DNA from 3 places in the Streptomyces sp. NPDC055506 genome. Region 2 is predicted to be linked to each of the others. Evidence: riboswitches for the same ligand, from Rfam matches in the RefSeq annotation. Region 2 holds a riboswitch; each other region holds the start of a gene.

Region 1 (5,211 bases), on a different contig from region 2:
GCCTCGATCCACTTGGGGTTGACCACGCGGGCGCGGAAGACGCGCGAGGTCTCCTCCACGAGGGTGCGGGTGCGGACCGTCTCGGGGCGGGTGGAGTCGCCGATGTACGCCTCGGGCGCCGTGCCGCGCAGGGCGCGGACCGTGGCGACCATGCCGCCGTGGTACTGGAAGTAGTCGTCGGAGTCGGCGATGTCGTGTTCGCGCGTGTCCGTGTTCTTCGCGGCGACCTCGATGCGCTTGTAGGCCGTCTCCATTTCCTCGCGGGCCGGGCGGCCGTCGAGTTCACGGCCGTAGGCGTAGCCGCCCCAGACCGTGTAGACCTCGGCCAGGTCGGCGTCGGTGCGCCAGTCGCGGGAGTCGATGAGCTGGAGCAGACCGGCGCCGTAGGTGCCGGGGCGGGAGCCGAAGATGCGGGTGGTGGCTCGCCGTTCGTCGCCGTGCTCGGCCAGGTCGGTTTCGACGTGGGCCCGGACGTGGTTCACCGAGGCCGGCTCGTCCAGCGACGCCGCCAGGCGTACGGCGTCGTCCAGCAGTCCGATCGTGTGCGGGAAGGCGTCCCGGAAGAAGCCCGAGATCCGCAGGGTGACGTCGATGCGGGGTCGGCCCAGCTCCTCCGCGGGGACGGGCTCCAGCCCGGTGACACGGCGGGAGGCGTCGTCCCAGACGGGGCGGATGCCGAGCAGGGCGAGGGCCTCGGCCACGTCGTCGCCCGCCGTGCGCATGGCGCTCGTGCCCCACAACGACAGCCCGACGGAGGTGGGCCATTCGCCGTTGTCGGTGCGGTAGCGCTCCAGCAGGGAGTCCGCGAGTGCCTGGCCGGTCTCCCAGGCGAGGCGGGAGGGGACGGCCTTGGGGTCGACCGAGTAGAAGTTGCGGCCGGTCGGCAGGACGTTGACCAGTCCGCGCAGCGGGGAGCCCGAGGGGCCCGCCGGAACGAAGCCACCGGCCAGCGCGTGGACCGTGTGGTCGATCTCGGCGGTGGTCCCGGCGAGGCGGGGCACGACCTCGCGGGCCGCGAACTCCAGGATCGCGGCGACCTGTTCGCCGTGCTCGGTGGGGACGGCGGCCGGGTCCCAGCCCGCGTCCTCCATCGCCTGGACCAGGGCGCGGGCCTTCTCCTCCGCCGCGTCGGCGGTCGTGCGGGTGGCGGCGGACTCGTCGAGTCCGAGGGCCTCGCGCAGGCCGGGCAGGGCCGTGGTGCCGCCCCAGATCTGGCGGGCGCGGAGCACGGCGAGGACCAGGTTGACGTGGTCGTCACCGGTGGGCGGGTTGCCGAGGACGTGCAGACCGTCGCGGATCTGGGCGTCCTTGACCTCGCAGAGCCAGCCGTCGACGTGGAGCAGGAAGTCGTCGAAGCCGTCGTCGTCGGGGCGGTCGTCCATGCCGAGGTCGTGGTCGAGCTTGGCGGCCTGGATGAGAGTCCAGATCTGGGCGCGGATCGCCGGGAGCTTGGCGGGGTCCATGGAGGAGATCTGGGCGTACTCGTCGAGGAGTTGCTCCAGGCGCGCGATGTCGCCGTAGGAGTCGGCACGGGCCATGGGCGGGACGAGGTGGTCGACGAGGGTGGCGTGGACGCGGCGCTTGGCCTGGGTGCCCTCGCCGGGGTCGTTGACCAGGAACGGGTAGATCAGGGGCAGGTCACCGAGGGCGGCGTCGGGGCCGCAGGCGGCGGACAGGCCGGCGTTCTTGCCCGGCAGCCACTCCAGGTTGCCGTGCTTGCCGAGGTGGATCATCGCGTCGGCGCCGAAGCCGCCGTCCTCGGCACGGGCGGCGATCCAGCGGTAGGCGGCCAGGTAGTGGTGGGACGGCGGGAGGTCCGGGTCGTGGTAGATGGCGATGGGGTTCTCGCCGAAGCCGCGCGGGGGCTGGATGAGGATCAGCAGGTTGCCGAAGCGGAGGGCCGCGAGGACGATGTCGCCCTCCGGGTTGCGGCTGCGGTCGACGAACATCTCGCCCGGCGCCGGACCCCAGTGCTCCTCGACCGCCGTGCGCAGCTCCTCGGGGAGCGTGGCGTACCAGCGGCGGTAGTCGGCCGCCGGGATGCGCACCGGGTTGCGGGCCAGCTGCTCCTCGGTGAGCCAGTCCTGGTCGTGGCCGCCCGCGTCGATCAGCGCGCGGATCAGCTCGTCGCCGTCGCCGGAGGCCAGGCCCGGCACCTCGGCGTCCGTGCCGAAGTCGTAGCCCTCCTCGCGCAGTCGCCGCAGCAGGGCCACCGCGCTGGCGGGAGTGTCGAGGCCGACCGCGTTGCCGATGCGGGAGTGCTTGGTCGGGTAGGCAGACAGGACCAGCGCGAGGCGCTTGTCGGCGGGCCGGATGTGGCGGAGCCGGGCGTGGCGTACGGCGATTCCGGCGACACGGGCGGCGCGCTCCGGGTCGGCGATGTAGGCCGGGAGGCCGTCCTCGTCGATCTCCTTGAAGGAGAACGGGACGGTGATCAGGCGGCCGTCGAACTCGGGGACGGCGATCTGGCTGGCCGCGTCGAGCGGGGAGACGCCCTCGTCGTTCTCCTCCCAGGCGGCACGCGAACCCGTGAGGCACAGGGCCTGGAGGATCGGGACGTCCAGCTCGGTGAGCGCACCGGCGTCCCAGGACTCGTCATCACCGCCGGCCGAGGCCGCGGCGGGCTTGGTGCCACCCGCGGCGAGGACCGTGGTGATGATCGCGTCGGCCGAACGGAGTTCCTCGATCAGCTCGGGCTCGGGGGCGCGCAGGGAGGCGACGTACAGGGGCAGGGCCCGGCCGCCCCCGTCCTCGATCGCGTCGCACAGGGCGGCGACGAAAGCGGTGTTGCCGCTCATGTGGTGGGCCCGGTAGTAGAGCACGGCGACGGTCGGACCGTCGGCGCCGTCGCGGGGCGTGCGCTCCAGCGGTCCCCAGGTGGGTGCCGCCGCCGGAGCCTCGAAGCCGTGGCCGGTCAGCAGGACCGTGTCGGAGAGGAAGCGGGCGAGCTGCTCCAGGTTGGCCGGGCCGCCGTGGGCGAGGTAGGCGTGCGCCTCGGCGGCGATGCCGACGGGGACGGTGGAGGCCTCCATCAGCTGAGCGTCCGGAGCCTGTTCGCCGGTGAGCACGACCACCGGGCGGCCGTCGGCCAGCAGCAGGTCGAGGCCGTCCTGCCAGGCCCGGATGCCGCCGAGGAGGCGTACGACGACCAGGTCGGTCCCGTCGAGGAGGCCGGGGAGGTCGTCGAGGGCGAGACGGGAGGGGTTCGCGAAACGGTAGGACACCGGGCCGGCGGCCGCGCGGGCGCTCAGCAGGTCAGTGTCGGACGTCGACAGGAGCAAGATGCGGGGGTGCGGGGGTCGTCCCCCGGATGAATGCAGCATGCGGCGTCGGGCCTTCCTCGGGGTGTCCGCGCCCCGGGTGGTGTCGAAATGGGGTCTCCCCTGCTCGGGCGAAGCCGAGAGCCTGGGAAAGGGAGTTCCTGACTCGCCCGGCCGCATGGGCCGGACTCACAGTGGCGGGACCGCGCCGGACTCGCACCGGCTTCCTCCCCTGTCGCCGTCGTGGCGATGGCGGACCGGATGATCCGCCGCGATCATAGTAAGTGCCAGGGGAAGAGGGCACGGCATACACCAGGTGTGATGGTAGGTATGCTCGCCGCCATGTCCACGGCTGCCCAGCGCTCATCGACCCAGGCCACAGCGGTCCCACGCGACCGCGGTGACGCCTGTCCAGGGACGCTGCGGCTGCACGCGGCGGACGACGGAGCGCTCGCCCGCGTCCGGATTCCCGGTGGGGTGCTGACCGTTGCGCAGGCGCGGACGCTCGTGGACGTGGCCGAACGGCTGGGCGACGGAGACCTGCATCTGACCTCGCGCGGCAACGCGCAACTGCGCGGTCTGCCCGACGGATGCGCCGGGGAGCTGGCCGAGTTGCTGGACGCGGCCGGGTTGCTGCCCTCGCGTGGGCACGAGCGGGTGCGCAACATCGTGGCCTCGCCGCTGTCCGGTCTCGACGGGCGGGGTGTGCTGGACGTACGCCCCTGGCTGACGGCCCTGGACGCGGCGTTGTGCGCGAGCGAGGCGGCGCGGGACCTGTCGGGGCGTTTTCTGTTCGCGCTCGACGACGGACGCGGTGACGTGGCCGGACTCGGTGCCGATGTGACGGTACGGGCGACGGCGGACGGCGGCGCGGAACTCGCGCTCGGAGCGGCCGGGGAAGCGCTGCGCGTCGGTGTCGAGGTAGCGGCCCGGGCCGCGTTGACGGCCGCGGAGGTCTTCCTGGAGGCGGCGCGGACGAGTGGGGACCGCGTCTGGCGCGTGGATGAACTGCCCCTCTCCGGCGACGAGTTGCTCGACGCGGTCGGTCAGCGGCTACGGGCCGAGGGTGTCCGGCACGAGCGGCGCAGCCGGGAGACCGGCCGCACGGCCGGTCCGCCCCCGGGGCCCCACGGTGCCGGCCTCTCCGTGCACGTTCCCCTGGGACGGCTCTCGGCGCACCAGTGGCGGGAGCTGACGTACGTCGCCGCGGGTGAGCTGCGTCTCACCCCGTGGCGCGGTGTGGTTCTTCCCACACCCGGAACGGACCCGGACGAATCCCTCGCCCGCCTCGCCGCCACCGGCCTGGTCACCGACCCGGACTCCCCCTGGCTGCGCGTCGGTGCGTGTATCGGCAGTCCCGGCTGCGCCAAGTCGCGGGCGGACGTACGGACCGACGCGGCCGAGGCTCTCGACGCGATCGAGCCGGGCGGCCTCCCCTTGTACTGGTCCGGGTGCGAACGCCGCTGCGGACACCCCCGGGGCGACCGCGTCGACGTGGTCGCCGCTCCGGAAGGCGGCTACCTGCTCTCCACCGCCGTGAGCGGTCAGGAACCCCGGACCACCTCCCTGGACGCCCCTGCCCGACTCGCCTCCGCCCTGGCGGCGATCGCCTCATGACCCTGACGACGACATGACCCGTACGACGACCGAAGGCAGCGAGAAGAACACCGTGACCACGTACGACTACGAGAAGGACGGCCCGGCCATCTACCGCCAGTCCTTCGCCACCATCCGCGCGGAGGCGGACCTCACGGCCCTGCCCGCCGAGGTCAGCCAGGTCACGGTCCGGATGATCCACGCCTGCGGGATGGTCGACCTCGTACGGGACCTGGCCTACTCCCCGGCCGTCGTGGCCCGCGCCCGTGAGGCCCTGCGCGCCGGCGCGCCCATCTTCACCGATGTGCAGATGGTGGCCAGCGGCGTGACGCGCAAGCGGCTGCCCGCCGACAAC
Region 2 (5,033 bases):
AGGCCGCAGTCGGGGTTGACCCACAGCCGCTCGGCGGGGATGGCCTTCAGACCGGTGCGCAGCAGGCCGGCCGCCTCCTCGGCGTCGGGAACCCGCGGGGAGTGGATGTCGTAGACACCTGGGCCCGCCTCGCGCGGATAGCCGTGCGAGGCGAGTTCGCGGGCGACCTGCATATGGGAGCGGGCGGCCTCCAGGCTGATGACGTCCGCGTCGAGGTCGTCGATGGCCTGCACGATGTCGCCGAACTCGGCGTAGCACATATGCGTGTGGATCTGCGTGTCCGGCCGCACGCCACCCGTGCTGAGCCGGAAGGCCTCCGTGGCCCACGCCAGATACTCCGGCCGGTCGGCGGCCCGCAGCGGCAGCGTCTCACGCAGGGCGGGCTCGTCGACCTGGATGACCGACGTCCCGGCCGCCTCCAGGTCCCCCACCTCCTCGCGCAGGGCGAGGGCGACCTGCCGGGCCGTCTCGGCACGCGGCTGGTCGTCGCGGACGAAGGACCAGGCGAGCATGGTGACCGGGCCGGTGAGCATGCCCTTCACCGGACGGTCCGTGAGGGACTGCGCGTAGGTCGTCCAGCGCACGGTCATCGGCTCGGGGCGGGAGATGTCGCCGGCCAGGATCGGCGGGCGGACGTAGCGGGTGCCGTAGGACTGGACCCAGCCGTGCTGCGTGGCGAGGTAGCCGGTGAGCTGCTCCGCGAAGTACTGGACCATGTCGTTGCGTTCGGCCTCGCCGTGCACGAGGACGTCCAGACCGGCCTTCTCCTGGAAGGAGATCACCTGCTGGATCTCGGCCTGGATGCGCTCCTCGTAGCCGGCCGTGTCGATCCGGCCCGCTCGCAGGTCCGCGCGGGCCGAACGCACCTCACCGGTCTGCGGGAAGGAGCCGATCGTGGTGGTCGGCAACAGGGGCAGACCCAGACGGGTGCGCTGGGCGGCGGTCCGCTCGGCGTACGGCAGCGAGCGGCCTGCGTCCGCCCAGGACACCGCGGCCGTACGGGCGCGTACGGCCGGGTCGCGGGTGATCGGGGAGTTCGCCCGGGAGGACAGGTCCGCCCGGTTCGCGGCGAGTTGCGCGCCGATGGTGTCCGTGCCCCGCGCCAGACCGCGCGCCAGGGTGACGACCTCGGCGGCCTTCTGCTGCGCGAAAGCCAGCCAGCGCAGGACCTGCGGCTCGATGTCCCGCTCCGCCCCCACGTCCAGCGGCACGTGCAGGAGGGAGCACGAGGCCGAGACGTCGACCCGGTCGGCCAGGCCGAGGAGCGTGCCGAGCCGGGAGAGCGAGGCCGGCAGGTCGTTGATCCAGATGTTGCGGCCGTCGACGACACCGGCGACCAGCCGCTTGCCCGGCAGACCGCCCACCGCGGCCAGATCGTCCAGGTTGGCCGCCGCCGACCCCGTGAAGTCCACCGCGAGACCCTCGACCGGCGCCTTCGCCAGCACCGGCAGGGCGTTCCCGAGCCGGTCGAAGTACGAGGCGACCAGCAGCTTCGACCGGTCGGTGAGGGCTCCGAGGTCGCGATAGGCACGCTCGGCGGCGTTCAGCTCGGCAGGGGTCCGGTCCTGGACCAGGGCCGGCTCGTCCAGCTGGACCCACTCGGCGCCCGCCGCGCGCAGGTCGGCGAGGACCTCGGCGTACACGGGCAGCAGCCGGTCCAGGAGCGTGAGCGGCTCGAAGTCCGCGGGCACCCCCGGCGCGGGCTTGGCCAGGAGCAGGTACGTCACAGGGCCGACGAGGACGGGGCGCGGGGTGTGGCCGAGTGTCAGCGCCTCGCGCAGCCCGGCGACCTGCTGGGACGAGTCGGCGGTGAACACCGTGTCCGGACCCAGCTCGGGCACCAGATAGTGGTAGTTCGTGTCGAACCACTTGGTCATCTCCAGCGGCGCCACGTCCTGCGTGCCACGCGCCATGGCGAAGTAGCCGTCCAGGGCGTCCGCCTCGACCGCGTCCCGGTGGCGGCCGGGGATCGCCCCGACCATGACGGTGGTGTCCAGGACGTGGTCGTAGAACGAGAAGTCGCCCGTCGGGACCTCGTCGATGCCGGCGTCGGCCAGTTGCCGCCAATTCGAGGCGCGCAGCTGGGCGGCTGTGGCCCGGAGCGCGTCGGCGGTGACGCGGCCCTTCCAGTAGCCCTCGATCGCCTTCTTCAGTTCCCGGTGCTGTCCCTGGCGGGGGTAGCCGTACACGGTGGACCGTGCTGCCGCGGCTGCGGGCTTGGTGGTCACGGAGATCTCCTTCGCGAGACGAATCCCTGAGATCCCGGCGACGGGACGAGAGCGCGAAGGGCGACCAACCGGACGGAAACGACCTCGCGCGGCAGAAACAGCGCGGTCGTCCGCCTGGTATGTACGCCGACCCGCCCTCGAGGTCACCGGGATGTCCGCGCACGAGTGGTCCGCGCGCGGGCAGTTGGCAGGTCTTCGGACTCGCGGGCACGCTCTCACCGTGTGAGAACACCTACTGGCCGTCGCTTCCCAGGCCCTGTTCGTGGGCCCAGTGCGTATGACGGCGGTCGTTCCCGCTCACCGCTGCGGGGCAGTCCCGGATTCCCACCGGGTTCCCTCTTGCGACGCTTCCCGCCTGGCTGACGGGGGCGAACCAGCTGCACCGCCAGCCTATACACGGGACGGCCGGGGAAGCGACCCTCAGCCGCCGCTCACCGGCCGTCCCGCCGCCAGCGCGGCCAGTTCGTCCGGGGTGCGCGGGCCGGGCGCGGAATCGGTCAACAGCCCCTGGGCACGCAGCAGTTCGGCAGCGGCCGCACCCCACGGCAATCGCAGTCCCGCCTGCCGGAGGAGATCGGTCCGGGCCAGTGCCGTGGGCGCGGGGGCGAGGTGCACGCCGTCCGGGGTGAGGAGCGCCGCGTCGTCGGCCCAGCGCAGGGCGAGATCGACGTCGTGCGTGGCCATCACCACCGTGGTGCCGTTCGCACGCAGCCCGTCGAGCGTGCTGAGGAGCCGTTCCTGGCCGTCGGGGTCGAGCCCGGCCGTCGGCTCGTCGAGGACCAGGACACGGGGCCGCATGGCGACCGCGCCCGCGATGGCGGTCCGCTTGCGCTGCCCGTAGGAGAGCAGATGGGTGGGCCGGTCGGCCAGGGCGCTGATGTCCAGGGCGGCGAGCGCCTCCGCCACCCGTGCCCGTACCTCCGTATCGGCCAGTCCGAGGTTCAGCGGCCCGAACGACACGTCCTGCTCGACGGACGCCGCGAACAACTGGTCGTCCGGGTCCTGCACCACGAGCTGGACGGTCGTCCGCAGCCGGGTCAGGCCCTTGCGGTCGTACGTCACCGGCTGCCCGTCGACCGTCAAGCGGCCCTTGTGCGGCCGCAGTCCGCCGCTGAGCAGCCGCATCAGCGTGGTCTTGCCGCTGCCGTTGCGGCCGAGCAGCGCGAGCGCCCGGCCCTCGCGGATGTCGAAATCGAGGCCGCTGAGCACGGCCGGGCCGTCCTCGTAGGCGAAGGACGCGCCCCGCAGGGCGACGAGGGCGGGCTCGCTCATGCCGGCGGCCTTTCCAGTACGAAGGTGAGGACGGCCAGCGCCGCGAGGAGCGCGCAGCTGGCGACCGTGAAGCGGACGGAGACGCGGGCCTCGGGCACCAGGACACGCAGGGTCCCGTCGTAGCCGCGCCCGGCGAGACCGGCCTGGAGGCGGGCCGCCCGGTCGAAGGCCCGGACGAACGCGGTGGCGCCGAGTCCGCCCAGCGAACGCCAGGCGGCGGCCCGCGTGGTGTGCCCGAGCCGGGCGGCCTGCGCGTCGCGGATCCGGCGCACGGAGTCCAGCAGCAGAAAGCTCATGCGGTACGTCACGAGCGCGACATCGACGACGGGCGCCGGGACGCCCGCCCGGACCAGGCGCGGCAGCAGGTCGGACATGGGCGTGGTGAAGGCGAACAGCAGCACCCCAAGGGAGGCCGCCGAGGTGCGCAGCAGCAGCTCCCCGGCCCGGAGGGGCCCGTCGTCGGCGAGGGAGACGAAGCCTTCCGGGCCGCCGACCTGGACGAGCAGGGTGACCGCGCCGGTGACGCAGAAGCCCAGCGGCACCCGGTAGGCCCGCCACAGCCGGCGCCCGGGCACACCGGCCGGCCCCAGCAGCAGGCACACGGCCGTCACGAGCACCAGCGCAGCGCCCGGCCAGGGCGGCAGCGAGATGGCCAGCACGGTGAGCCCGAGACCGAGCACTGCCTTGTCCACGGGATGGCGGCGGCGCCAGCGACTGCTGTGCGCCGCCGCGTCGATCGGCAGCACGCGGCTCAGGCCCTTTCGGCCGTGGACTCCTCGGCGGTGCCGGCTGCCGCACTGCCGGCGTCCCGCGCCTGCTGCTCACCCTGCCGCCGGCCCCGGCGCAGACCGAAGTAGTAGGCGAGGACACCGGCGCCGAGCGCGGCCTGGAGGGAGAACAGGGCCGACTCGATCTCACCGGACGGCGGTTCGTACAGCGGCGAGAACCAGGGCTTGTAGTCCGGCTCGATCTCGGTGATCGCCGTCTCCGCCTCGCCGTCGGCGCCCGTGAACGGCTCCTCCTTGTGGTCGCCGAGGCCGAGCGCGAGCGGCAGTACGGCGAGCGCGGCCACGGCGAGCAGCAGCAGGAGGTTGATCTTCGTGTTCTTCTTCATCGGGTCGCCGCCTCGGTCTCGGTCACGGACTGCTTCTTGGCGAGGAGCACGCCCAGCCGGGTCAGTTCGCCCTTGCTGGACTGCACGAGCAGCCGCATCACGAGCACCGTCAGCAGCCCCTCGCTCACCGCGAGCGGGATCTGGGTGACGGCGAAGATGGTGCCGAACTTGCCGAGCGCGCCCACGAACCCGCTGCCCGGGTCGGGGAAGGCGAGCGCCAGCTGCACGCTGGTGACGCAGTAGGTGGACAGGTCGGCGAAGAACGCCCCGAAGAAGACCGCGACCATCAGCGGCACGTCGTACCGCCGCAGCAGCTTGTACACGGCGTATCCGGCCCAGGGTCCGACGATCGCCATGGAGAAGACGTTGGCGCCGAGCGTGGTCAGACCGCCGTGGGCGAGCAGCAGTGCCTGGAAGAG
Region 3 (19,381 bases), on a different contig from region 2:
GGTCGAGGGCCTCGGGGGCCAGGTGGAGACGATGTACTGGGCGTTCGGCGACGACGACGTCTACCTCACGGCGGAGCTGCCCGGAAACACCTCCGCCGCGGCCATGAGCATGGTCGTGTCGGCCGCCGGCGGGGTGCGCACGCGCACGGTCGTACTCCTGTCGGCCGACGAGGTCGACGAGGCGGTCCGGCAGAAGGTGCAGTACCGGCCCCCCGGCGCCTGACCCCCGCACCGCCGGGCGGGCGGCGGGCGGCAGGCGGCAGGCGGCAGGCGGCAGGCACTATTCCTCCGGCGGGAAAACCGCCTCGCCGCCACCCCCCAGCGTGATCACGATCGCCTCCACCGGGCAGCTCTCCGCCGCCTCCAGGACCCGTTCGTTCGCGTCCGTGTCCGGGGCGAGCGGATGGGACTGGCGGGCCGGGTCCAGGCGGAAGCCGTCCGGGGCGTGGTGGACGCACTGGGCACTGCCGATGCACAGGGAGCGGTCGACCTCGACGTGCCAGCGGTCGCCCATCGCTACGCTTCCGCCGGGAGATGGATCATCTTGTGCTCCAGGTACTCCCCGTACCCCTCGGGTCCGAACTCCCGCCCCAGGCCCGAGTTCTTGTAGCCGCCGAAGGGGCCCAGCATGTCCAGGCTGAAGGTGTTCACGGAGTACGTGCCCGTCCGGACCTGCCGGGCGATGTCGATGCCGTGCTCGACGTCCGCGGTCCAGACGCTGCCGCTCAGCCCGTAGTCGGAGTCGTTGGCGATCTTCACGGCGTCGGACTCGTCGTCGTAGGGCAGCAGGCAGATGACGGGCCCGAAGATCTCCTCGCGGGCGATGCGCATGGAGTTGTCGACGTCGCCGAAGAGGGTGGGCTCGACGTACCAGCCGCGGTCCAGACCGGCCGGGCGCCCGCCACCGGTCAGGATCTTCGCGCCCTCCTCCTGCCCGATGCGGATGTAGTCGAGGTTGCGCTGCTGCTGCCGCCTGGCGACGAGCGGGCCCACCTGGGTGGCGGGGTCCAGCGGGTCGCCGACCACGAGCGCGCCGGCCGCCGCGGCGAGGGCGTCGGCGAACTCGTCGTAGCGGGAGCGCGGGAGCAGGATGCGGGTCTGGGCGACGCAGGCCTGGCCGTTGTTCATCCAGGCCGCGGGGGCGATGCCCGCGACGGCCGTCTCGACGTCCGCGTCGGGCAGGACGACGGCGGCCGACTTGCCGCCCAGTTCGAGCGTCACACGGGTGAGGTTGCGGGCGGCCACCTCCATCACGCGCTTCCCGGCGGCCACGGACCCGGTGAAGGACACCTTGTCGATGCCGGGGTGCCCGACCAGGTACTCGCTCACCTCCCGGTCGGCGGGCAGGATCGAGAGCACGCCCTCGGGCAGCCCGGCCTCGCGGGCGATCTCGCCGAGCAGGTACGCGTCGAGCGGCGACTCGGGCGAGGGCTTGAGGACGGCCGTGCAGCCGGTGAGCAGCGCGGGGGCGAGCTTGGCGGCGGCGACGAACTGCGGGACGTTCCAGGGCACGACGGCCGCGACGACCCCGACGGGCTCGCGCCTTACGAGGATGCGGCCGAGCACGCCGTCCCGCCGCTCCTCGTAGGTGAAGTTCCGGGCGACGGTGATCGCCGAGTCCCAGACCATCACCGCGCCGAAGGCCTGGGCGAGGACGCTCCAGGAGTACGGCGAGCCGTTCTGGCCGGAGATCACGCGGGCGATCTCCTCGTGCCGGGCGACGATCCCGTCCTTGATCCGGCTCACGACCTCGATCCGCTCGTCGAGGCTCATGCGCGGCCAGGGCCCCTCGTCGAAGGCCCGCCGTGCCACCCCCACGGCCCGGTCCACATCGGCGGTCGAGGCGTGCGGGACGCGTCCGATGACCTGTTCCGTGTGCGGCGAGATCACCTCGATGACGTCCTGGCCCAGGGGGTCGGTCAACTCCCCGCCGATGAACAGCTGTCCGTGTTCCACGAGTTCGGTCATGGCCGACTGCCTTCGCATCTGACGGTGTTTCAGGAACTGATACCAGTTCTAGTTATAGTGGGCAATGGCCGTGGGACGGACGGAGGGCAGATGACAAGCAGCCAGGACCGGGAACCCACACCGGCGGTGTACGACCACGGCGGAGGCGTTCGGTCCCTGCGGGTCCCCATCCCGGACAACCCGCTCGGCCACACGCTCGTGTACGTCGTCGAAACCGACCAGGGGCCGGTGCTCGTCGACACCGGCTGGGACGACCCGGAGTCCTGGGACACCCTCGCGTCCGGCCTCACGGCGTGCGGCACCTCGGTGGCCGAGATCCACGGCGTGGTCATCACCCACCACCACCCGGACCACCACGGCCTGTCCGGCCGGGTCCGCGAGGCGTCGGGCGCGTGGATCGCGATGCACGCGGCGGACACCGCGGTCGTACGACGGACCCGGGACGCCCGTCCCGAGCGCTGGTTCTCGTACATGACGGCCAAGCTCACCGCCGCCGGAGCCCCCGAGGAGCACATCGCCCCGCTCCGCACGCCCCGGCCCCACGCCCTGCCCGGCCTCTCCCCCGCCCTGCCCGACCGCGACATCGCCCCGGGCGAACTCCTCGACCTCGCCGGCCGCCGCCTGCGCGCGATCTGGACCCCGGGCCACACCCCGGGCCACGTCTGCCTGCACCTGGAGGAGGACCACCCGGCCCGGCTGCCCGGCCACGGCCGCCTGTTCTCCGGCGACCACCTGCTCCCCGGGATCACCCCGCACATCGGCCTCTACGAGGACCCCGACGACGCCACCGTCACCGACCCCCTCGGCGACTACCTCGACAGCCTCGAACGCGTGGGCCGCCTCGCCCCCGCCGAGGTGCTCCCGGCCCACCAGCACCCGTTCCCGGACGCCCCCGCCCGCGTACGCGAACTGCTCGACCACCACGAGGCCCGCCTCACCGCCCTGCGGTCCCTCCTCGCCGAGCCCCTCACGCCCTGGCAGCTCGCCGAACGCATGGAGTGGAACCGCCCCTGGGACCGGATCCCCTACGGCTCCCGCAACATCGCGGTCTCCGAGGCCGAGGCCCACCTGCGCCGCCTGGTCAAACTGGGCCGGGCGGAGACGGTACCGGGGAGCGAGCCGGTGCGGTACGTGGCGGTGTAAGCGCGCCTGCGCGACCGTCCGGGCCGGGTGCTACAACCAAGTCCATGGACCCCATGGACCCCATCGAGCGCCTCCTCGCCGAACGCGCCTGCGAGCGCCTGATCCTCGACTTCGTCCACCGGCTCGACCTGGGCGACCCCTCGTCCGTCGCCGAGCTGTTCACCGAGGACGGCGTCTGGCAGTGGCCGCGGGACGGACGCCTGATCAAGGGCCGCGACGCCCTGCGCGCCTACTTCGGCTCCCGCCCCGCCGACCGGCTCTCCCGTCGCATGATGTCCAACGTCCTGGTCACGGTGGAGTCCCCGGACACCGCCGGGGCGATCTCGTACTTCACCACGTACCGCGTCGACGGCTACGACGGCGGCGTCATCCCGGCCGGGCCGCCGGTCCAGGTCGGGCACTACGAGGACGTCTTCCACCGGGTCGGCGGCGTCTGGCTGCTCGCTTGCCGGAGTCTTCACCTGCCCTTCGGCGGTCCCACACCGCGGTCGAACTCGCCTTTGGCATAAGCGGGATGGGGTCAGGGCAGGGCCTCTAGGATGAACGAGCCGCGGCGCCCCCACGCGTGCGGCGTTGCGTACCACCGCAAGGAGACATGCCCATGGGCACGGAAGAGGCCGCTCGAACGTCGCCCTTCAGCGGAGTCCTGGACGGGAGATCCGCCGGGCCCATGGTCCCTCGGCTGGCGCTGGGCGCCCGGCTGCGCAGGCTGCGGGACGCCCGAGGCATCGGCAGAGCGGAGGCGGGTGATGTCATCCGTGCCTCCCCCTCCAAGATCAGCCGCATGGAGGCCGGCCGCCACGGCTTCAAACTGCGGGACGTCGCCGACCTGCTCACGCACTACGGCGTCACGGACGAGGCCGAACGCGCCACGCTGCTGGCGCTGGCCGAACAGGCCAACACCCATGCCTGGTGGCAGTACTACAGCGACGTGGTGCCCTCCTGGACGCAGAGCTACCTCGGCGCCGAGCAGGCGGCGAGCGTCATCCGCTGCTTCCAGATACAGCGCGTCCCCGAACTGCTCCAGACCCCCGACTACGCGCGTGCCGCCGTCCGGCTCGCCCACGCCGGCGCCGAAGCGCGGGAGGTCGAGCGCCGGGTGGCGTTGCGGATGACCCGGCAGCGGATCCTGCACCGGCAGCCGGGCGCGGCCCAGCTCTGGGCCGTGATCGACGAGGCGGCGCTGCGGCGCCCGGTGGGCGGGCCGGAGGTGATGCGGGCCCAGCTCAGGCATCTCATCGAGGTCTGCCGGCTTCCGCAGGTCACCGTCCAGATCCTGCCGTTCCTCTCCGGCGGGCACGCCGCGGAGGGCGGTCCGGTCACCATTCTGCGGCTGCCCGGCGGCCAGTTGCCCGACGTGGTCTACCTCGAGCAGCTCACCACCGCGCTCTATCCCGACAAGGCGGCCGACATCGAACGCTACTGGGACGCCATGAACCGGCTGGTGGTCGAAGCCGAGTCACCGGACGAGACTCCGACCATCCTGCACCGCATACTTCAGGAGACCTGAGCCGGGCTCCCCGGGGTTCAGCGCTTGAGGGCGACACCGCCGTACTGGTGCACCTCCGCCGGCAGGCCCAGGGCCTCGGCGTCGGGACGCCAGCGCGAGCAGGACGTGACGCCCGGCTCCAGCAGCTCCAGGCCGTCGAAGTAGCGGGCGATCTGCTCGGGGCTGCGCAGGATGTACGGGATCGAGCCGCCGTCGTTGTACTGATTGATGGCCCGGAGGTAGTCCTCGCTGGTGTCGGTGGAGTCGTACTGCACCAGATAGCTGCCGGAAGGCAGCGCGTCCACCAGCTGCCGCACGATCTCGCGTGCCTCGTCGTGGTCCTCGATGTGGCCGAGGATGCCCATCAGCATGAGCGCGACGGGCTGGTCGAAGTCCAGCGTCTTACCGGCTTCCCGGACGATCGTGCTCGGCTTGCGCAGGTCGGCGTCGACGTAGTTGGTGACGCCCTCCGGTGTGCTGGTGAGCAGCGCGCGGGCGTGAGCCAGCACCAGGGGGTCGTTGTCGACGTAGACGATCCGGCTCTCCGGGGCCACCCGCTGGGCGATCTGGTGGGTGTTGTCCACGTTGGGCAGCCCGGTGCCGATGTCCAGGAACTGGCGGATGCCCTCTTCGGCGGCGAGATGGCGAACGGCGCGGGCGAGGAAGTAACGGGCGGCGCGCGCCCCGGTCTCGATCCCGGGGAAGATCTCCCGGAACGCGTCACCGGCCACACGGTCGACTTCGTAGTTGTCCTTCCCGCCCAGCCAGTAGTTCCAGATCCGCGCCGAGTGCGGAACCGAGGTGTCGATCTTGGAGAGCGGCTCCTGCTCGGAGTTCTCCACCTGCTCAGTCATGGACGCTCCTGCGTGTGGTCGTGGAGCTTCACGTTAACCGGTTTACCTCAGGGACAGGATCAACTCCTCAGCCGTGTCCAGCAGTTCGACCTCCGCCGGGCTCATCGTCGGATTGGAGGCGCGGCGGCGCAGGGCCTCCGTCAGGGCGGGCCGTGTGAGCGGGGACGGGTCCGCGAGAAGGGCGGCCAGCATGGTGCGAGCGGCCGGGGACAGGGGGTCGTCGGAGACCGCGGCCTGAGCGAGGATCACCGCCGAGGCCGCCCAGTCCAGCCCCGGGTCGCCCTCCTCCGTGTTGGACCAGTCGATGACGCGCGGCCCTTCGGGCGTGAGCATCACGTTCTCCGGGTGGAGGTCCAGGTGGAGGACGCGGGCCGCCGGATCGGTGGAGTGCAGGGCGGGGACGGTGTGCAGGTCGCGCAGGAGCCCGCCCAGGATCGAACCGGCCTCCGCCACCCCCAGCGTGCCCGCCAGGCAGGCCTGGAGCATGGTCGGGCCGGAGAGCCGCTCCATCACCAGGTCGGCGCGGGAGCCGGTCGGGCGCACCCGGGGAACCGGAAAGCCGTGGGCGCGCACATGCTCCATCACCGCGCCCTCCGCAGCCGCGTCTCCCCCGCCCTCCCGTTCGCGGCGCAGCACCCACCCCTCGTCGATCTCGTACACGTCGGCGCGGCGGCCCGAGCCGAGCAGTCGGCCTGGTGGTGTCGTCGGCATGGGCCGAAGCTACCCGCCCGTACGGTGCCCCTCGGCCCGTTTTGGACGTGCGGGTACAGTGAGCGGGTCGTCATCACACCCGTACAGGGGGAAGCCGGTGCAATTCCGGCGCTGACCCGCAACCGTGAACCGCCCGCCGAGGCAGGCGGTGAGCCGGATCGCCCCGTACGGTTCGTGACCGGCTCACGTGCCCGGCGCCCGTCGGTGCACGGCACCGTCGAGGTATACGGAGCCGAGCCGCCGGGGTGTCCCGTGCTGTCCGGCTCCCTCACAGGGAGAGGCACCCGCCGATCATGAACGTCCGCCGCAGCGCCGCGGTCCTGGCCGCCGCCACCGTGATCGGCGCCGCCACGCCGGCCGCCGCCGCACCGTCGCCGACTCCGTCCCAGGCGTTCCCCTCCGCCCTGTACGGGGACAAGGACCCGAAGTTCGACGGCGTCTGGCGCCAGTCGCTCGCCCTGCTGGCCCAGGACACGGTGGGTGTGAAGCCGGCCGCCAAGTCCGTCACGTGGCTGGAGCGTCAGCAGTGCGCGGACGGCGGGTTCGCCGCGTACCGTCCCGATCCCGCCGCCGCGTGCGATGCCAAGACCATGCTCGACACCAACGCCACGGCCGCCGCCGTCCAGGCCCTCGCCGCGCTCGGCGGACAGGACGCCGTCACCGGCAAGGCCGTCGGCTGGCTGAAGTCCGTCCAGAACGAGGACGGCGGCTGGGGCTACGCGCCCGGCGGCGCCAGCGACACCAACTCCACGTCCGTCGTCATAGGCGCGCTGACCGCCGTCGGCGAGAAGCCGGACCAGGTCGAGAAGGGCGGGAAGTCGCCCTACGACGCCCTGCTCGCACTCGCCCTCGGTTGCGACGACGGCGACGACGCGGGCGCCTTCGCCTTCCAGCCGGACAAGAAGGGCAAGCCGGCCGCCAACGCGGACGCCACAGCGGCGGGTGTGCTGGGCGCACTGGGCAAGGGCATGGTGGTGGAGGCGGGTAAGAAGTCCGACGCCACCTGTGCGGAGCCCGGTACGCCGGACCAAGCCGCCGCCAACGGTGCCGCCTACCTCACGAAGACCCTCGCCAAGGACGACGACCACCTCACCTCCGCCCTCGCCGGCGCGGACCCCCAGCCCGACCACGGCAACACCGCCGACGCGGTCGTGGCACTCGCCGCGCGGGGTGAGACGGAGCAGGCCCAGAAGTCCGTTCGGTGGCTGGAGAAGAACTCCGCCACCTGGGCCGAGCAGGGCGGTCCCGCCGCCTACGCCCAGCTGATCTTCGCCGCGCACGCGACGGGCGCGAACCCGCGCGACTTCGGCGGCACGGACCTGGTGAAGCAGCTCAACGCGACGGGCCCGGCCCCGCAGACGTCCGAGAAGACCGCGTCGGCGCAGGACAAGAGCGACTCGAAGTCGGACTTCTTCGGCGTCTGGTGGTACGTCGGGGTCTGCCTCGTCGCCGGTATCGGCATCGGCTTCCTCTTCACCGGCCGCAAGAGGCAGCAGTCGTGATTCGCCGGGCCGTTCTCCTCCTCCTGGCCTCGCTCCTGCTGTGCGCGGGCGCGGGCCAGGCCCAGGCCGCCGGCTACCGGTACTGGTCGTTCTGGGACCGCGAAGGCGACCGCTGGGTCTACGCCACCCAGGGCCCGTCCATGGCCCGCCCCTCGGACGGCGACGTCCAGGGCTTCCGCTTCGCGGTGAGCGAGGACTCCTCCGAGGCCGCCCGGCCGCGCGGCACGACCGACTTCGGGACCATCTGCTCGAAGACGCCCGCGCAGGACGGCAAGAAGCGGGTAGCGCTCGTCATCGACCCCGGCACGAAGTCGGACGCCCCCCAGGGCGAGACCCCGCCCCCCGCCCGGACGGCCTGTGCCCGGGTCGCCCCCGACGCGACCACGGCAGAGGCCCTCGCGACGGTCGCCAAGCCCCTCCGCTACGACACGAACGCCCTGTTGTGCGCGATCGCGGGCTACCCGGAGAAGGGCTGCGGAGAGCAGGTGTCCGGTTCCCGGAAGTCGTCACCGGCGGCGAAGACGGACACGTCCGACGACAACGGCCCGTCCCTGGGCCTGCTGGCGGGCATCGCCGTGGTGACGGCACTGGGGGCGGCGGCGATCTGGCAGGTACGGCGGCGTGACCAGGATTAGCAGCGCGGACCGGCTCAGCCACGCGCCCTCCCACCCCCCGCGCCGGCCCCGAGCCCCTCTGCACCCCGGCGCCTGGTGGCTCTGGGCCCTCTCCCTCGGCACCGCGGCCACCCGCACCACCAACCCCCTCCTCCTCACCCTCCTCATCACGGTCTCCGCCTACGTCGTGGCGACCTGCCGCCCCGCGACCCCCTGGTCCCGTTCCTACGGCGCCTTCGTCAAACTCGCCCTCGCCGTCCTGGTCATCCGCCTTCTCTTCGCGATCGTCCTCGGCTCCCCCATCCCCGGCACGCACACTCTCGTCACCCTCCCCGAGGTGCCCCTCCCCGACTGGGCCCAGGGCATCCGCCTCGGCGGCGACGTCACGGCCGAGGCCCTCGCCTTCGCGTTGTACGACGGTCTGAGACTGGCCGCCCTGCTCGTTTGTGTCGGCGCCGCGAACGCCCTCGCGAATCCCTCACGCCTGCTCAAGTCCCTCCCGGGCGCCCTGTACGAGATGGGCGTCGCCGTCGTCGTCGCCCTCACCTTCGCGCCGAACCTCATCGCCGACGTCCAGCGCCTGCGCGCCGCCCGCCGGCTGCGGGGCCGCCCGGACAAGGGTCTCCGGGGCCTGCTGCAGGTGGGTCTCCCGGTCCTGGAGGGCGCGTTGGAGCGCTCGGTGTCCCTGGCCGCCGCGATGGACGCCCGCGGCTACGGCCGTACCGCCCGGGTCCCGGCCGCGGTCCGCCGTACCACCGCCGCCCTCACCCTCGGCGGCCTGCTCGGCGTGTGCGCCGGAACGTACGGGCTGCTCACCGCCGAAGGCGCCGCCTACGGCTTCCCGGTCCTCCTCGTCGGCCTCGCCGCCGCTCTCGCGGGTCTCCGGCTCGGCGGCCGGAGGTCGCCGCGCACCCGGTACCGCCCGGACCGCTGGGACGTGCGCGCGCTGCTGGTCGTCGCCTCCGGCGTGGCGGTCGCCGCGCTCCTCGTGCTCGCCTCGGTCCGTGACCCCGCGGCCCTGCACCCCGGCGTGGTGCCGCTCGTGGCCCCCACACTCCCCCTCTGGCCCGCGGCCGCGATCCTCCTCGGCCTGCTGCCCGCGTTCGTCGCCCCCGAGCCCAAGGAACCGTCGTGATCCGCTTCGAGGATGTATCCGTCACCTACGACGGTGCCTCCGAACCCACCGTCCAGGGCATCGACTTCGAGGTCCCGGAGGGCGAACTCGTCCTGCTGGCGGGCCCGTCCGGTGTCGGCAAGTCCACCGTCCTGGGCGCGGTCAGCGGGCTCGTGCCGCACTTCACCGGCGGCACCCTGCGCGGCCGGGTCACGGTGGCCGGACGCGACACCCGCACGCACAAGCCGCGCGAACTCGCCGACGTCGTCGGCACGGTGGGCCAGGACCCGCTCGCCCACTTCGTCACCGACACCGTCGAGGACGAACTCGCCTACGGCATGGAGTCGCTGGGCCTCGCCCCGGACGTGATGCGCCGCCGCGTGGAGGAGACGCTCGACCTCCTCGGCCTGGCCGATCTGCGCAACCGCCCGATCGCCACGCTCTCCGGCGGCCAGCAGCAGCGCGTGGCGATCGGCTCGGTCCTCACCCCGCACCCGAGCGTCCTCGTCCTGGACGAGCCGACCTCCGCGCTCGACCCCGCGGCCGCCGAGGAGGTCCTGGCGGTCCTCCAGCGCCTCGTCCACGACCTCGGCACGACGGTCTTCATGGCCGAACACCGCCTGGAACGCGTCATCCAGTACGCCGACCAGGTCGCCCTCCTACCGGCCCCGGGCGCGCCCCCGATCGTCGGCCCCCCGGCCGAGGTGATGGCGGTGTCCCCGGTGTATCCACCGGTGGTGGCCCTGGGCCGCCTGGCGGGCTGGACTCCCTTGCCACTGACGGTCCGAGACGCGCGCCGCCGGGCAGCAGATCTACGGCAGCAATTTGAGGCACAAGAGGGCATCGTCCTCAAGGGGCGCGGGGAACTGCGCGACAAGCCACAACCAACCCGCACCCGCCAACACTCCACACCCCCCACCCCTCTGGGCGAAGTCCAAGCCCTCTCAGTAACCCGCTCCCGCATCCAAGCCCTACGCCACATCGACCTCACCATCACCCCCGGCGAAACCATCGCCCTCATGGGCCGCAACGGCGCCGGAAAATCCACCCTCCTCAACTCACTCGTCGGCCTCATCACCCCCACCTCAGGAACAGTCAAACTCGGCGAAGCCACCCCCCACCGCACAGCCCCCAAGGACCTCGTCCGCAAGGTCGGCCTGGTCCCCCAGGAACCCCGCGACCTGCTCTACGCCGACACCGTCGCCGCCGAGTGCACGGCGGCCGACCAGGACGCCGGAGCAACACCCGGCACCTGCCGTGCCCTGGTCACCGAGCTGCTCCCCGGCGTCACCGACGACACCCACCCCCGGGACCTCTCGGAGGGCCAGCGCCTCGCCCTCGCCCTGGCCGTCGTACTGACGGCAAGGCCCCCGCTGCTGCTGCTGGACGAGCCCACCCGTGGCCTGGACTATGCGGCGAAGGCCCGCCTGGTCGGCGTGCTGCGACAGCTGGCGACCGATGGACACGCCATCGTGCTGGCCACGCACGATGTGGAGCTGGCCGCCGAGATCGCCCACCGGGTGGTGCTCCTGGCCGAGGGCGAGGTGATCGCGGACGGCCCGACGGCGGACATCGTGGTCTCCTCCCCGTCCTTCGCCCCGCAGGTCACCAAGATCCTGGCCCCGCAGCACTGGCTCACGGTCTCCGAGGTCCGCGCGGCGCTCCAGCCCGGGACGGATGCGTGAACGCCCAGCGCCAGGCCCGGGCAGTCCGCCTCGGCCCCCGCTCCATCATCGCCCTGCTCCTGGTCAGTGCCGTGGGGGTGGCCGCGTTCGGGTGGCCCTTGCTCGCCCCGCCCACCTCGCGGCTCAGCGCCCACGCGCAGGACGCGCCCTGGCTCTTCGCGGGCCTGCTGGTGCTGCTCGTGGCGGTGGTGGCCGCGGCGATCTCGGAGTCCGGTCTGGGCCCGAAGGCGGTGGCGATGCTCGGCGTGCTGGCCGCCACGGGGGCGGCCCTGCGGCCGATCGGCGCCGGTACCGCCGGGATCGAGCCGATGTTCTTCCTGATGGTGCTGAGCGGCCGGGTTCTCGGCCCGGGCTTCGGGTTCGTCCTCGGCTCGGTGACGATGTTCGCGTCCGCGCTGCTCACGGGCGGGGTGGGCCCGTGGCTGCCGTTCCAGATGCTGGCGATGGGCTGGTTCGCCATGGGCGCGGGCCTCCTGCCGGGCCCGGACCGCCTCCGCGGCCGTACGGAACTGACCCTCCTGGCGACATACGGCTTCCTCGCCGCCTTCGCCTACGGCACGGTGATGAACATGGCGGGCTGGCCCTTCATGAGCGCGCTCGCCTCGAACGTCGCCTTCGACCCGCAGGCGGCGGTCCCCGCCAATCTGGCCCGTTTCCTGGCGTACTGCCTGGCCACCTCGCTCGGCTGGGACCTGGGCCGAGCCGTCGTCACGGTCGTCCTGACGCTCACCCTCGGTCCGGCGGTGCTCAGGGCGCTGCGCCGAGCCACGCGCCGGGCGGCGTTCGAGACGCCGGTCACGTTCGACGCGCCCACGGCAGTGAAGCCCCCCACATGACCCACGTCACGTACGAAGCGAGGCCGTAGGGACCAGTCCCGGTCACCGGCCGGACCACACCACTGAATGTTGCCGCACCTAGTAAAGGTGGACATTGCAGGCATCGGCAGACGCTGTTTCTCTTGACGACCAGGCGGCGGTCCCCTGATCCCCGGGGCCGCCGCCTTTCAGACGGCAGTCGCGGAGTGGAAGTGGAACCGCTGTAGCTGTGCGGACACTTGTTGCTGTGGACTCCCCCTTGCATGAACGGGTTCGGTCTGGCGATCGGACGGCGTTCGCCGAGATTTTCGACGAACATGCGCGTGTCGTCTATGCCCATGCGATCAGGACTACGGGTGACTGGGCCCTCGCCGAGGACGTCATGTCCCTCACCTTTCTGGAGGCCTGGCGGCTGCGCGACAAGCTGCGCGAGGAGGTCAGAAGCGTCCGGGCGTGGCTTTTAGGCATCGCGACCAATGTGATGCGCAACATCGCCCGGGCGGCACGTCGGCATCGGGAGGCGATGTCCCGTCTACCACCGCCGGAAGCGTTGCCTGACTTCTCGGATGAGGTGGTCGGCCAGTTGGCCGACGCTCAGCGGCTGTCCGCCGCAGCCCGAGCGTTGCAACGTCTGAAGCGAACCGAACGCGAGGTCTTCACCTTGGTCGTCTGGTCCGATCTGGGGTACGCCGCGGCCGCTGAGGCGTTGGGAATTCCTGTGGGCACCGTACGTTCCCGGCTCTCCCGAGCGAGAGAGAAGCTGCGTCGGCTCGTCGAGGAGGAGCTTGTGGCAGATCCGCGAGGTGTGGAACTGCGGACCGGCAGCGGACACATATCGCAGAGCGGGGAGGCCGCAGCCCGCCCTTCCCACAGGAGGAGTGCACGATGAGTTCGGAGCAGGAAAGGCTCGAGCGTGAGCAGGCGAGTCGGATGCTGCCTCCGGCTCCCTGTCCGGAGCCTGCACCCGGACGAGTGGAAGCCCGCCGTGAGCACTTCTTAGGCGAGGTCGACCGGCAGGCGCGATCCCGCTCTCCCCGTCTGGCGCTGCGGTCGACAGGGCGCTGGGGGCTGATGCTGGGAGCGGCAGTGGCCGCTGGAGCGGCCGTCGTCGTTCTCACGCTCGACTTCGGCTCCCCTGGCGCTCGGCCTGACGTGCCACCGGCTTCGGCAGCGTCGGTCGAATTGCTGGAGAGAGCCGCTCTGGCCGCCGCTACGACGCCCCAGACGAAGGTGCGCGCCGGGCAGTACTCGTACGTGAAGACGGTCGGCCACACATCGGTGCTGTCAGAGACCAAGTCCGGCGAGATGGAACTCCTGCGCCAAAACGAGGCCATGGAGCAGTGGATCTCGGTGGACGGCAATGAACAGACTCTGCAGCGCAAAGACGGCAACGACAAACTGCTGCCGGGCACTCCGGGCCGAGGCGATCTGAACTCACCGACCTACAACTTCCTGGCTGCCCTGCCAACCGACCCCGGCGCTCTGCTGAAGCGGATCCGCGACGACGCTGAGAAGAATCACGGAGCCGGTTCCGACTCCACGACGGGACCGGACCAGGAAGCCTTCGTCATGATCGGCGACCTGCTGCGCAACGGAGTGACTCCCCCCGAGACCACTGCGGCCCTCTACCGCGCCGCTGCTCTCATTCCCGGAGTCGACGTCGCCCCCGACGCCGTCGACGCGGCAGGCCGAAACGGGGTCGCCGTCGCCCGAACACACGACGGCGAACGCACTGAGTGGATCTTCGACAAGAGCACGGCACGCCTGCTGGGTGAGCGCACAGTCCTCGTGGAGGACACCGCCTGGGGCAAGGCCGGCACTGTCGTCACCTCCGTCGCCGTCGTCAACAGCGGCATCGTCGACGGGGCCGGACAAGCCCCTTAGGCCGACCTCTGTCAGCCCGTACTCACCCGGAGTTCCTTCACACCGTTGATCCACGCCGACCGCAGCCGGCGTGGATCGTCGACCAGTTTCAGACCCGGCATGGCGTCCGCGATGGCGTTGAAGATGAGGTCGATCTCCAGTACCGCGAGGGACTTGCCGAGGCAGTAGTGCGGGCCGCCCCCGCCGAAGCCGAGGTGCGGGTTGGGGTCGCGGGTGACGTCGAAGTCGTCCGGTTCGTCGAAGACCTCGGGGTCGTGGTTGGCGGAGGCGTAGAAGAGGCCGACGCGGTCGCCCTTGCGGATCCGCTTGCCGCCCAGCTCGGTGTCCTGTGTGGCGGTGCGCTGGAAGGCGGCGACCGGGGTCGCCCAGCGCACGATCTCCTCCGCCGTCGTCGAGGGGCGCTCCCTCTTGTACAGCTCCCACTGCTCGGGGTGGGTGAGGAAGGCGTGCATGCCGTGGGTGATGGCGTTGCGGGTGGTCTCGTTGCCCGCGACGGCCAGCATCAGCACGAAGAAGCCGAACTCGTCCGAGTTGAGGTTGCCCTCGTTCTCCGCCGCGACCAGTTGCGTGACGATGTCATGGGCGGGGCACTGCTTGCGCTCGGCGGCCATGTTCATCGCGTAGGCGATGATCTCCGTGGCCGACTCGGCTCCGACCTCCTCGGTGATGGCGTACTCGGGATCGTCGTACGCGATCATCTTGTTGGACCAGTCGAAGATCTTGTCCCGGTCCTCCTGCGGCACGCCCATCAGCTCCGCGATCGCCTGGAGGGGCAGTTCGCAGGCGACCTGGGTGACGAAGTCGAACGGCCCCGTGTGCGTACGGGCGTGTCCGACGATCGCGAGGGCCCTGGCCCGCAGCCGTTCCTCCAGGGCGCGGATCGCCCGGGGCGTGAACCCGCGCTGCACGATCTGCCGGACCCGGGTGTGCTCCGGCGGGTCCATGTTGAGCAGGATGAACCGCTGGGCGTCGATGGAGTCCCGGTCGATGTGCTCGTTGAAGCGGATGATCGCCGTGTTGAGGTACGACGAGAACAACTCCGGGTGCGTGGAGACGTACTTGACGTCGGCGTGCCGGGTGACGGCCCAGTACCCCTCGTCCTGGAAACCGGCGAGACCAGCCGGCTGTGGCACCCAGCAGACCGGCTCGACCCGGCGCAGCTCGGCGAACTCCGGCAGGGGCACGCGTTGATGGAGCAGGTCCGGGTCGGTGAAGTCGAACCCGTCGGGCAGCGCGGGACAGGGCATGGGCGGCTCCCACCACTCGTACCGACTCTTGTTCTGACGGTCCATCAGCTGTGCGGAGTTGCGGTGACGGTAGTAACGGGTTCTACAACTAGCAAGAGGCATGGACCCCTCAATTGCCCGCACGACCCTTGCGGTCACCGAGTGGCCGTCAGCACACTGCTGACAGAACTAGAACGCGTACTAGTTCCGCGTAGCCTCCCGGAGAGGACCCGCACCCATGGCTGCCGAACCCGTGATCGTCGAAGCCGTACGCACCCCGATCGGCAAGCGCGGCGGCGCGCTCGCCCATCTGCACCCCGCCTATCTGCTGGGCGAGACCTACCGCGAACTCCTGGGCCGCACCGGCATCCCCGCCGACTGCGTCGAACAGATCGTCGGCGGCACGGTCACCCACGCCGGCGAGCAGTCCATGAACCCCGCGCGCACGGCCTGGCTCACGATGGGGCTGCCCTACGAGACGGCGGCGACGACCGTCGACGCACAGTGCGGCTCCTCCCAGCAGGCCTCGCACATGCTGGCCAACATGGTCGCCACCGGCGTGATCGACGTCGGCATCTCGTGCGGGGTGGAGTCGATGTCCCGGGTGCCGCTGGGGTCGGGCTCGAAGCACGGACCCGGGAAGCCGTTCCCCGACGAGTGGAACGTCGACCTCCCGAACCAGTTCGAGGCGGCCGAGCGCATCGCCCGCCATCGTGGCCTGACCAGGGAGGACGTCGACGCCCTCGGGCTCGCCTCCCAGGAACGAGCCGCCCTTGCCTGGGCGGAGGAGCGCTTCAAACGAGAGACCTTCGCCGTCCAGGTCCCGACGACGGAGGAGGAACAGCACGCCGGGCAGGGCATGTGGCGCCTGGTCGACAAGGACGAGGGTCTGCGCGACACGTCGGCGGAGGCGCTGGCCTCCCTGAAGCCGATCATGCCTACGGCGGTGCACACGGCCGGCAACTCGTCGCAGATCTCCGACGGGGCGGCCGCGATCATGTGGGCGTCGAAGCGGATGGCTCGCGCCCTGAAGTTGCGGCCCCGGGCCCGGATCGTCGCCCAGGCGCTGGTGGGAGCCGACCCCCACTTCCACCTGGACGGACCGATCGACGCGACCAACGCCGTGCTGGGCAAGGCGGGGATGTCCCTCGAGGACATCGACCTGGTCGAGATCAACGAGGCGTTCGCGTCCGTGGTGCTGAGCTGGGCGCGGGTCTTCGAGCAGGACCTGGAGAAGGTGAACGTGAACGGCGGCGCGATCGCGCTCGGGCACCCGGTGGGAGCCACCGGGGCCCGGCTCATCACGACGGCGCTTCATGAACTGGAGCGCACGGACAAGGAGTTCGCGCTGATCACCATGTGTGCGGGGGGCGGTTTGGCCACCGGCACGATCATTCAGCGGCTGTAGTCGCCGTCGTCCAGTTGATGAAGGTGGTGAACGTGGCGGGATCGAGGGTGAGGATCGGTCCCGCCGGGTTCTTGGAGTCGCGTATTGCGATGATGGCAGGGTCTTCGCCGACCTCTACACAATCACCGCCCTGGTCACCGCTGTAGCTGGACTTACGCCACTGGATCCCCTTGCTCGCCATAGCGTTCCTCCATCAGTCGCCGGATCAACTCCGCCGAATCCCTGAGGGAGAGCGCGGCGGCCTGAAGATGATCGTAACGGAGCGAGCAGTCCTTGACGGTGTCCGGATTCGCGGTCGGATGCCCGCTGCCATACCCCTCGGTATAGACAATGTCCGGGTCGCGATCGAACCGATAGAGATTGAATGCGCCTTGGAGTCCGGCGTGCGCTCCGGCGGAAAATGGGAGCACCTGAATGTTGATCCGGGGGTTGTGCGAGAAGGACAACAAGTGGGCCAGTTGGCCTCGCATGGTCTCTGACCCGCCGATCTCCTGATACAGAGCCGCCTCACTGATGACCATCCACAGGACCGGCGACTCCTCCTTCTCGAAGATGCGCTGGCGAGCCAGCCGGACTGCCGTGCGGTCGTCGAGGTTGGTCTGATCCAGCACGCCGAGCACGGCACGTGCGTACGCCCGCGTCTGAAGGAGCCCATGCACCACGTGAGTCTGAAACGTACAGATCTCCGTGGCCCGCGCCTCCAGCTCCGCCACCTGCTGGAACCATGCCGGAAGCTGACTGCGCAGCACCAGGTCGACCAGCCGGGACAACTGCCCTCCCGTCTCCAGTGCCGCATCCGCCCGTTGACTGAACTCCGGCGTCGGAAGCTTCCGAGCCGTTTCGATCTGGCCGACGAGCGAGCCGGTGTAGTTGACGATCTCCCCAAGCTGTTTCTGCGTCAGCCCGGCCGCCTCCCGGTACCTCCGCAACTCGAAGCCGTAGTAATCGAGCGGCGACGCACCCGGGTCAAGGGCATTGATGTGAGTCACGACAGAAGCCCCTCTCGCGCAACACGGCCCACTACAGGACCGGTTGTATCCGTTCCATAGCCGAGAGTAGTCACCGCACGTCAGCCTCGTCCTGTGAACGAATACTTTCCCGCCCAGTACACGATCCGCCTCACCGTCGGTGATCACGCCGCCCGCCACATCCGCCGTATCGTCCGCTCCTTCCTCGAAGAGTGGCGTACGCCCGAGCTGTCCGACGCCGTAGAACTCGGCGTCACCGAACTGCTCGCCAATGTCGTACGGCACGTCCCGGACCGGCGCTGCACCCTGCTGCTGCTGCGGCAGCCGCACGGCGTGCGGGTCGAGGTGTCGGACGGCAGCGACCGGCTGCCCGTCTCCCCGCCCCGGCCGGACCCGGAGTCCGAGAACGGCCGTGGACTGCTCCTGCTCGACGCGATGACCGACAAGTGGGGCGTGTCGGTATGGCGTGACGGTGGGAAGACCGTGTGGTTCGAATGCGGAACAGAGGGTCAGAGCGGGGTCCCCACCGCGCACGCCCACGGCAGCCGGGAGATCAGCCAGCCGTCGCCCAAGGGGGCTCCCTCGGCGGTGAGCAGGGTTCCCGAGCGGACTCGTACGGCATCCAGCAGTTCCGTTCCGCGCAGTGCGGGAGCCTCGGAGAGTGCCTGCGCGAGTGCCGTGACGGCGGCTCCGACCCGGCGTGCCGCGCACATCTGGGGGTGGACGGCCCACACCTCGCGGTCCGATGCCGCGTGGCGCAGCTGAGCGAAGGAGACCAGCCCGCAGTCCGTCGGGGTGAGGACGGGGCCCGCACCCTGTGCGAAGCGCGCGAACCGGCCCTGCGGTGCCAGCACCGCCAGCGCGCCACCGGGGCCCGGCGCGAGCCCCGCTCGCCCGGCCTCCTCGCCGACCGCGAGCCCGAGCGCCGCCCAGCCGGGCTCCTCGTCGTGGGCGACGGCGAGCGCGTTCACCCCCAGGGCCAGCGCTCCCTCGACGATCCTGCGGGCCAGTGCGTCCCCGTCGGGCGCCCAGCTCAGTGCGGGCGCCCCGGCCCGTACGAAGGGCATCAGACAGGGCAGCCCAGCGGCCTGGTACACCGGCAGGGCTCGGCGGGCCCCCGCCGCGTCGGTGTGGCCGACGACGGCCGCGTAACCGGCGGCGGCGACAGTACGGGCGACCTCCGGTGTCTCATCATGTATGTGCCATTCTGCGGCGTCCGGGCGGGCCGCCCTGACCCGTTCCAGATGACTGAGAAGGGTCGCTCCCCAGTCCGTACGCGGACCGGTCAGCGGTGCGACGACGGCGACTCTCGGTCCGGCCATCGGCTCATCCCCAGATCAGCGAGTCGCTGCTCGCGAGCACCACGATCAGGCCACGGAGCAGGTGAGTAGGAGCAGACATGAGGGTCCCCCTGGATTGTCGTCCGAAAGGTCGTCGTTCGACGGTCGTCGAGCGTGTGGTCAGCGGCGAAGGCCGGGGGCTCAGCATGTTGTGGCGAACCCGTTCGCGGCTACGGCGACGGGAGTTCCGGGACCGGCCATGGCCAGGGGCGGACGACGGCCGGGGCGCGGCGCGGAACCGGCCGGCTGTCCGTATAGCGGATGGTGGCTTTCCCGATGGACAGAACCGTTTCTAAGATCCCCGACGGAGCGTCAGGGGGACGGCGCCCGTTGATCGGTGGGGGGATATCCACGTGGACGCACGCGCCCGAGCACAGGAGCTCTACCGGCTCGCTCTCGACAACGCGGCCTGGCGCCCGGAGACCCTCACCGAGAACCGCGGCTGGAGCGGGACGGAACTCGCCGAGGCGCTCCGGCTGCTCGGCGAACTCGGCCTGTTCGTACCGTCCTCGGACAACCACAACGGCTGGACGGCGCTCGCCCCGGACACCGCGCTGCGCAAGCTGCTCCTCGACGAGGAGCGGCACACGAACGCCCTGCTGACCACCGTCCGGCAGACACGCTCCTCGCTCGCCCAGGTCCTGGCGGACTTCCAGCCGG

Evidence for each region. Region 2 has a riboswitch for cobalamin ahead of metE (5-methyltetrahydropteroyltriglutamate--homocysteine S-methyltransferase). Riboswitches for the same ligand answer to the same signal wherever they lie in the genome.
Region 1: another riboswitch for cobalamin. It lies ahead of cobN (cobaltochelatase subunit CobN); the one in region 2 lies ahead of metE (5-methyltetrahydropteroyltriglutamate--homocysteine S-methyltransferase).
Region 3: another riboswitch for cobalamin. It lies ahead of ACWIF2_RS04305 (prenyltransferase/squalene oxidase repeat-containing protein); the one in region 2 lies ahead of metE (5-methyltetrahydropteroyltriglutamate--homocysteine S-methyltransferase).

The regions. Positions count from the first base shown of each region.
Region 1 covers NZ_JBSHKH010000237.1:325-5,535, forward strand. Annotated here, with positions in the region: gene cobN (cobaltochelatase subunit CobN) at 1-3,323, opposite strand, end outside; cobalamin riboswitch at 3,396-3,546, opposite strand; gene cobG (precorrin-3B synthase) at 3,591-4,877, shown strand; partial or broken gene ACWIF2_RS39890 (precorrin-8X methylmutase) at 4,891-5,211, shown strand, end outside.
Region 2 covers NZ_JBSHKH010000004.1:148,848-153,880, reverse strand. Annotated here, with positions in the region: partial or broken gene metE (5-methyltetrahydropteroyltriglutamate--homocysteine S-methyltransferase) at 1-2,228, opposite strand, end outside; cobalamin riboswitch at 2,398-2,621, opposite strand; gene ACWIF2_RS03180 (energy-coupling factor ABC transporter ATP-binding protein) at 2,649-3,500, opposite strand; gene cbiQ (cobalt ECF transporter T component CbiQ) at 3,497-4,246, opposite strand; gene ACWIF2_RS03170 (energy-coupling factor ABC transporter substrate-binding protein) at 4,252-4,614, opposite strand; gene ACWIF2_RS03165 (energy-coupling factor ABC transporter permease) at 4,611-5,033, opposite strand, start outside.
Region 3 covers NZ_JBSHKH010000006.1:79,939-99,319, forward strand. Annotated here, with positions in the region: gene ACWIF2_RS04265 (GYD domain-containing protein) at 1-223, shown strand, start outside; gene ACWIF2_RS04270 (ferredoxin) at 281-514, opposite strand; gene ACWIF2_RS04275 (aldehyde dehydrogenase) at 517-1,968, opposite strand; gene ACWIF2_RS04280 (MBL fold metallo-hydrolase) at 2,059-3,111, shown strand; gene ACWIF2_RS04285 (nuclear transport factor 2 family protein) at 3,165-3,620, shown strand; gene ACWIF2_RS04290 (helix-turn-helix domain-containing protein) at 3,713-4,621, shown strand; gene ACWIF2_RS04295 (SAM-dependent methyltransferase) at 4,639-5,454, opposite strand; gene ACWIF2_RS04300 (phosphotransferase) at 5,497-6,165, opposite strand; cobalamin riboswitch at 6,208-6,349, shown strand; gene ACWIF2_RS04305 (prenyltransferase/squalene oxidase repeat-containing protein) at 6,459-7,667, shown strand; gene ACWIF2_RS04310 (SCO2322 family protein) at 7,664-8,302, shown strand; gene ACWIF2_RS04315 (energy-coupling factor transporter transmembrane component T) at 8,298-9,416, shown strand; gene ACWIF2_RS04320 (ABC transporter ATP-binding protein) at 9,413-11,080, shown strand; gene ACWIF2_RS04325 (ECF transporter S component) at 11,077-11,916, shown strand; gene ACWIF2_RS04330 (RNA polymerase sigma factor) at 12,143-12,784, shown strand; gene ACWIF2_RS04335 (CU044_5270 family protein) at 12,781-13,779, shown strand; gene ACWIF2_RS04340 (cytochrome P450) at 13,791-15,026, opposite strand; gene ACWIF2_RS04345 (steroid 3-ketoacyl-CoA thiolase) at 15,244-16,413, shown strand; gene ACWIF2_RS04350 (DUF397 domain-containing protein) at 16,397-16,594, opposite strand; gene ACWIF2_RS04355 (helix-turn-helix domain-containing protein) at 16,566-17,402, opposite strand; partial or broken gene ACWIF2_RS04360 (ATP-binding protein) at 17,496-17,885, shown strand; gene ACWIF2_RS04365 (hypothetical protein) at 17,891-18,703, opposite strand; gene ACWIF2_RS04370 (helix-turn-helix transcriptional regulator) at 19,075-19,381, shown strand, end outside.